2 regions of the Halomonas sp. DP3Y7-2 genome follow, and region 1 is predicted to be linked to the other one. Evidence: riboswitches for the same ligand, from Rfam matches in the RefSeq annotation. Region 1 holds a riboswitch; the other holds the start of a gene.

Region 1 (3,645 bases):
GAGCTTCTTTCTCTGGCTGACGCCCGTCTGGCTCGGCCTGGTGCTGGCGGCTCCGCTGGTGCGCTGGAGCTCCAGCCTGACCATCGGCCGCCGCCTGGCCCGCGCCGGGCTTCTGCTGGTACCCAGTGAGACACGCCCCCCCAGGGTCGTCGCCGATCTACACATCGAGAGTCAGCTACCCTCATCGGGCGCGCCGGCCGCTCCCCCCAGCGAGCGTCCCCGAGACATGCCTGTGCAGTCCTTCCGACGCCCCCATCAATCGGCTGAGGTGCACAGCGACCCTGGCCACCCGATCGACACCCCCACGCCAGATCGTCGCTGATCCATCATAAGCCATCATCAGCGTCGGTGCAGGACGCCGCGGCCGTGACCCTCATGGCCGCGGCGTCATCATTAGGTAGTCTCTCTCGACAACCTCCCTTGACGCCCCCTTCCGATGCTATCCGAAAGTGGTGTCTGGCAAAGCCGCAGGGGCGTGCTAGACTGCGGTCGACTCGCTTGACGGGGTGCCGGTCAATCCGGCTGAGATGGTGCAGGGCCTGCGTGGTGTAGCGGCCCGACAGCACCGATCCCGTGGAACCTGATCCGGGTGCGGTGTGGACTCACACCTTGAACCGGCGTAGGGAATCAGGCGGTGGCACGCCTTCCCTGTGGGGGCCTGCCCTTCCTCCCCGCCGTCCTTCTCTGCCCCGCCCACCGGATCCACTATGCCGGAGCTATCATGGGCTACTGCTTCAACGACCTTATCGCTGCCTGCCGCGACGACTGGCGGCGCTATACCGAGCACGACTTCGTTCGTGCACTTGGGCGCGGCGACCTGAATGACGCCAGCTTTCGCCACTATCTGAAGCAGGACTACCTGTTTCTCCTGCAGTTTTCACGCGCCTACGCCCTTGCTGCCTACAAGAGCCAGAACCTGGAGAGCTTGCAGGGGGCCTTCAAGGGGATGCAGACGATCCTCGAGGTCGAACTGGGCCTGCATCTTGCCTACTGCCGAGAATGGGGCATTGACGACAGTGAGCTCAGCCGTCTACCGGAGGCACGTGCCACCCTGGCCTACACCCGCTACGTCCTCGACACCGGCAGTCGGGGTGATCTGCTGGACCTGCACGTTGCCCTGGCGCCCTGCATGGTCGGCTACGCCGATATCGGTCGCTGGCTGGCGGATCATCCCGAGACGCTGCGTGGTGGCGACAATCCCTACGATGCCTGGATCACCATGTACGCAAGCCCTGACTTTCAGGCCTCGGCCGTGCGCGAAAGACACTGGCTCGACGACCAGCTCAGCCAGGTATCGAGCGCTCGTTTCGAACGGCTGGCGCGCATCTTTAGCGACGCGACCCGTCTCGAGACAGACTTCTGGCAGATGGGACTAGACCTGAGTGACTGACCTTGGCGACGCCTTTAGGCGATTGAACTGAGCGATCGTACTGGGCGATCGACCTGGGTGATCGCGCTCGACAACACAGACAAGCTGACAATAGCAACGCTTGACGGGGTGCCGCAGCCAGCGGCTGAGATCATGCAGCGCATGAGACCCGTTGAACCTGATCTGGGGATACCCCCGATGTTACGGCATCGAGGCGAGGACCAGCGTAGGGATCAAGCGCTCACGGCCACGGCCTCGACGCCCCCTTCTCCCTCGCGACGTGCCATTACCACCATCAGGGCGACGCCACTTGCCCTGCACCGCCGTGAGAGGAAACCACCTATGTCACTCGACCATCCCTCGTCTCATCCGAGATCCCGCCATGACGCCCACTTCCTGGCCGAGACGGCCAGGGTCGACCAGGCCGCCGTCACTCCCCTGCCAGGCTCTCGCAAGGTCTATGTAGAGGGCTCCCGCCCCGACCTGCGGGTGCCATTTCGCGAAATCACCCTGTCGCCGACGCGCACCTCAGGCCCCGACGAAGCCAATCCACCGCTACTGGTGTACGACACCTCAGGCCCCTATACCGACCCGGCGATACAGGTCGATCTGCGCAAGGGACTGGCCGAGTTGCGCAGGCCCTGGATTGAGGAGCGCAACGACACCGAGTGGCTCGACGGTCCCACCTCCGAGTACGGCCGCCGGCGTGCCGATGACCCGCTGCTGGCACCGCTGCGCTTCGAGCTGACGCGCACACCACGCCGCGCCACCAGGACCGCCGATGGCCGCCCGGGCAACGTCACCCAATTGCATTACGCGCGGCGCGGCATCATCACACCGGAAATGGAGTTCATTGCACTTCGCGAGAATCAACGTCGACAGGCCCTTCAGGACCCTTATCGTGGCAGTGACGAGGTCGAAGCGATACTTGGCCACCAGCACCCCGGCCAGTCGTTCGGAGCCCGTTTGCCGGATGAGATCACCCCCGAGTTCGTGCGCCAGGAAGTGGCCGCCGGACGTGCCATCATCCCGGCCAACATCAATCATCCCGAAGCCGAGCCGATGATCATCGGGCGTAACTTTCTGGTGAAGATCAACGGCAATCTAGGCAACTCTGCGGTGACCTCCTCCATCGAAGAGGAAGTGGACAAGATGACCTGGGGGATTCGCTGGGGGGCGGATACGATCATGGACCTGTCCACTGGACAGAACATCCATGAAACCCGTGAGTGGATCATCCGCAACTCACCGGTGCCGATCGGTACCGTGCCACTCTATCAGGCGCTGGAAAAGGTCAAGGGCGTGGCCGAGGACCTGACCTGGGAGGTCTTTCGCGACACCTTGATCGAGCAGGCGGAACAGGGGGTGGACTATTTCACCATCCACGCCGGTGTGCTTCTTCGCTATGTGCCGCTGACCGCTGGCCGAGTCACCGGCATCGTCTCGCGGGGAGGCTCGATCATGGCCAAGTGGTGTCTCTATCACCACCAGGAAAGCTTCCTCTACACCCACTTCGAGGAGATCTGCGAGATCTGCAAGCAGTATGACGTGGCCTTCTCGCTGGGCGATGGGCTGCGCCCGGGATCCGTGGCAGATGCCAATGACGAAGCTCAGATGGCCGAACTCAAGACCCTGGGCGAGCTGACCCACATTGCCTGGAAGCACGACGTGCAGGTGATGATAGAAGGGCCCGGCCACGTGCCCATGCACCTGATCAAGGAGAACATGGACAAGCAGCTCGAGTACTGCGACGAGGCGCCCTTCTATACCCTGGGCCCGCTGGTCACCGACATCGCTCCCGGCTATGACCACATCACCTCAGGCATCGGCGCGGCGATGATCGGCTGGTACGGCTGCGCCATGCTCTGCTACGTCACCCCCAAGGAGCACCTGGGCCTGCCCGACAAGGACGACGTCAAGACCGGGATCATCACGTACAAGATCGCCGCCCATGCGGCGGATCTGGCCAAGGGGCACCCCGGCGCTCAGCGCCGGGACAATGCGTTGTCCAAGGCACGCTTCGAGTTCCGCTGGGAGGACCAGTTCAACCTGGGCCTGGACCCGGACACGGCCCGCGCCTACCACGACGAGACGCTGCCCAAGGACGCGGCCAAGGTGGCCCACTTCTGCTCCATGTGCGGACCCAAGTTCTGCTCCATGAAGATCAGCCAGGAAGTCCGCGACTATGCCCGCGACAACGGCCTGGACGGCGACAGCGAGGCGGTCATGGCGGGCATGGAGGCGCAGGCACAAGCCTTCCGCCAGCAAGGCGGTGC
Region 2 (3,645 bases), 140 kb from region 1:
GTTCAGTGGCGTCGGTTTGATTGCCTTAGGGAAACACTGCATAAATTACTGCGCTCGATATCTCGGCTGCTGGCGGTGCTCAAGATCCTCATTTAACCGCATGTAAACTCCGGTCTTTCCGCTCCGGCAGCTACCGACCTGTCATCGCTCGAAACATTTATTCAGCGTTTCCTTAGTTCTGGAAGCGTCTCACCAGGCCGCTCATTCGGTCGAAGTCGTAGCTCTCCCGAGATGGCATCAGCTTCATCAGGACGAGAGATACCAGCACCGGAACAAAGGCAGCCAGCAGGAAGGATTCCAGTAGCGTCGCGGTGCCACCGTTAGGCGAGGGGAACATCCACAGTCCGGCCAGCAGACCTGCTGCGGTACTGATCACAGCATTGCGACCGTGATAGCGGCGGTTGAACAGGCCGAAAAACACCGGAAAGGCTGCGGCAGAGCACAGCAGGTCTGCCAGCAGGAACAGGTAGAGGACGCTGTAGCCCTGCGCAGCGACCCACGTCACTGGTATTGCAGCGACGACGATGAGCCAGCGCGCCATTCTCATCAAGGCCGCCTCACTGGCCTGGGGCAGCAGCCTGTGCATGTCGACGGCGATAATGCTGGAGGTGGCATTGATCGTTGTGTCGGCGCTACTCATTACCAGCGCAAGGCCAAGAGGAATCAGGGCCAAGGCAAACCACAGCGGCACGTCGGACAACAATACGCTGAACAGAGCGACGGAGCCGTCTCCCTCAAGTCCCAGGCCGATGAACGCCAGACCGAACAAACCCATGAGCACGATGACCGGGAAGTTGAAGAGTCCCGCGATCCAAAAGCCACGCCTGAGCACGCGAGTATCCCGGGCCGCATAGATCCTCTGCCAGGTTCCTTGGTAGAACAGACCCGTTAGCATCACCGCGAGAAAGAAGGTCAGGCCAGCGCGCAGGCCGCCAGCATCGGTGATATCCAGCAGTTGCGGAGCACGCTCGTGCAGCCCCTCGAGCGTCGGAGCAACGCCACCCGCCGCCTGCCAGCCAAACATGAGCAAGAGAGCCAGCAGTGGCAGGATCACCAGCATCTGCACCTTGTCAGTGAAGATGGTGGTGCGCAGGCCGCCGTAAAAGGTGTAGAGCAGGGTAGCGACCATCACCACGCTGGCGGTCAGCCAGAGGGGGATTGGGGCCAGCAGGGTCACCATGTGGGCGATGGCGGTCAGCCCTGCAGCCAGAGAGATAAACAGGTAGAACAGCATAATCGCCAGGGTGAAGGCATACATCGTGCGGCCGTAGCGGTGGATCACGAACTCGGTCAGGCCGTGGCCTTCGGGAATCAGCTCCCGCATGCGTCGACCAAGAGGAATCATCATCAGGCGAGGCACCATGGAGCCGAGCGCGTAGCCAATGACCGCCGCGATACCGCCCCAGGTGGCAGCCTGGGCCGGTCCAAACAGGATCCAGGTGCCCAGTGTGGTGGCAATCAACGTCAGCACCGTGGCACGAGTGTTTTGGCTGTTACGTGCGGAGATGTAGTCATCAAGGCCGCCCCGACGGCGTCGGGCGTAGAGCAGGCCTGGAATGGCAAAGATGGCAGCGCACAGCAGCAGCCACAGCGCCGTCCAGAGAGGGTCGAGCATCATCGAGAGAAACCTCTTTCTTATCGTTGTCCGCAGGGACCAGTGGACATCGGGACGGACGGCGGGCAGGAAGAAAGAGGGAGTGCGGCAACCATCCTTCCCTTCGCCGGCATGACCCGGATCAGGTTCAAAGGGTTACCGCGCAATGCGGAATCTCAGCCCCGTACTATGGCCTTGGTGCGATACAGCGCTGTCGCGGCGCTGTCACGACCTGTATGGCCAGTAGGGCTCCCCTAGGAAGAGGTCCAGACTAGGGCCGGCTCGCGGGGCTGTCAATTGCAGAAAGGTAGGGCGCTCGTTGCGGAAGCATCGCGCCGCTAACGCCCCTCGAGTGACAGTGTTTGGCAGGCCCGATCCAGCCAGTGGGTCGTCTCCGAGAGCCTGGGGTGGGGGTTGTTGTTGCAGTCGAAGCAACCCGAGCTCTTCGCCACCTCTGCCAGCGACGTATCAGAGGTAGCGTTCAGCACGAGGGTGCGCCGATGCCCTCCGCCGCCGGCAAGAAAGTGGGCAGCTTCAGCGTGCTGGACTTCCATGGGAAAGGACAGGTCTGACATGGGAAAGGACAGGCCTGACGTGGGAGTGTCTGGTGAGACAGTGTCCTCGGCAAGCGCAGTGCCTGGCTGGCCTCTGCACCAGATGACTTCGAATCCCCTCTGATGGGCATGCAGGCCAATGCGATGTACGTCCCTGATCTGCCCAGCCATTACCAGGCGCAGCGCAGGTTGGACCAGCAGCGCAAGCAGCTGATCGCATTGCTGTACCAGTGGCTCATGTTGCTCGGCACGCCTCAGTCGGGCGGGGGAGCCATTTAAGTTGATAAGGCGAACCAGCGAAGGTTGTCCGAGCAGCGTCGCGTGCAGGACTTCCAGATGGGTCTGTGTCGGGCTGTCCGGCAGCAGTAGTTCCGCGACGTGGTCGCGACCCTGGCTGACATGGACTGTCGTCAGGGGGGAGTGATGGACGTCGGCGTGCTGGCGCTGGTCCTTAAACGGATGCGGTAGTCGATAGGCGTTGCCGTCGTCGTCAACCGGCTCCGCTTGAGTGGTCTGCATACGGTAATCCACAAGACCGTAAGCGCTGCCCAGTTGAGTCACCAGCCAGGCGGCATGTCCTTGGTACGTGAGCGAGAGAGCTCTCTCGATCGCCATCAAGTTCTGGTAATACATGGCATTCGCCTCTTGAGCACCGTGAGCGAACGTGCTGTCCACGCAGCGTGGAAAATTCTGATGCATTCAACCATACAAACAGCCAAATTCATGAGCAGGCCAGAAGGATGCTTGTGCGTCCTATCACGTCAGGGGAACGACCAGGAGAGCCAGCATGGACCAGTATGCCTGGGTGCGAGAAGCATTGACGCTTGCCGGGACGGTACTCGTCAGGGTGTCGCCAGCGGCGGTGGTGCTAGACGTGGCCGGCGATTGTGCGTCGGTGTTGGGAGGATCTCGCGATGAGGTTGTCGGACGTTCGTTGTCGGAGCTGCAGGGGCACTCCGCCAGGCTTGCAGAAGCCATGGCGGGTGCGGGCAGGCAGTGGGATGAGCAGGGAAGGGGGCAAAGCCGTAGCTCGGCTTACGTGATGCTGCCTGATGGCAGCATGGTGCTGCGTCTGCCGATGCAGCAACGACCTGACCATGGTGTAGTGGCTCGGCTAGCGGATCATCTTCCAGTCATGGTGGCCTATGTGGATCGAGACCTGTGCTTTCGCTTCAACAATCAGGCATATCAGGACTTCATTGGCCTTACGTCGTCTGAATTGGCAGGTCAGCCAGTGGCATCGGTGCTCGACGCCTCCTCCTATGCGAAGATTCAGCCGCGCTTCGCGCGTGCCCTGGCGGGGGTAGAGGTCAGCTACGAGGATTCACTGGTATTGCAGGACGGCAGGAGAGCATTTTTCAAGGTGAACTACTTGCCGGATATCGTGGATGACGGTGTCGCCGGCTTCTACGCCATCATTCAGGACGTCTCTGAATACCGATCGATGATTCAGCTGCTACGGGATGTGCACACCGGCGTTAACCGCACGGATATCGA

Evidence for each region. A riboswitch is a leader RNA that binds a small molecule or an ion and turns the genes downstream of it on or off. The one in region 1 is predicted to bind thiamine pyrophosphate.
Region 2: it holds a riboswitch for thiamine pyrophosphate, as region 1 does, so the genes downstream of both, KUV45_RS15570 (sodium:solute symporter family protein) here and thiC (phosphomethylpyrimidine synthase ThiC) in region 1, are expected to answer to the same signal.

What each region holds. Positions count from the first base shown of each region.
Region 1 covers NZ_JAHVKJ010000010.1:581,388-585,032, reverse strand. The annotation lists gene mdoH (glucans biosynthesis glucosyltransferase MdoH) at 1-322, shown strand, start outside; TPP riboswitch at 493-644, shown strand; gene tenA (thiaminase II) at 722-1,390, shown strand; TPP riboswitch at 1,485-1,619, shown strand; gene thiC (phosphomethylpyrimidine synthase ThiC) at 1,712-3,645, shown strand, end outside.
Region 2 covers NZ_JAHVKJ010000010.1:722,819-726,463, forward strand. The annotation lists gene KUV45_RS15570 (sodium:solute symporter family protein) at 173-1,618, opposite strand; TPP riboswitch at 1,697-1,860, opposite strand; gene KUV45_RS15575 (hypothetical protein) at 1,933-2,781, opposite strand; gene KUV45_RS15580 (diguanylate cyclase) at 2,936-3,645, shown strand, end outside.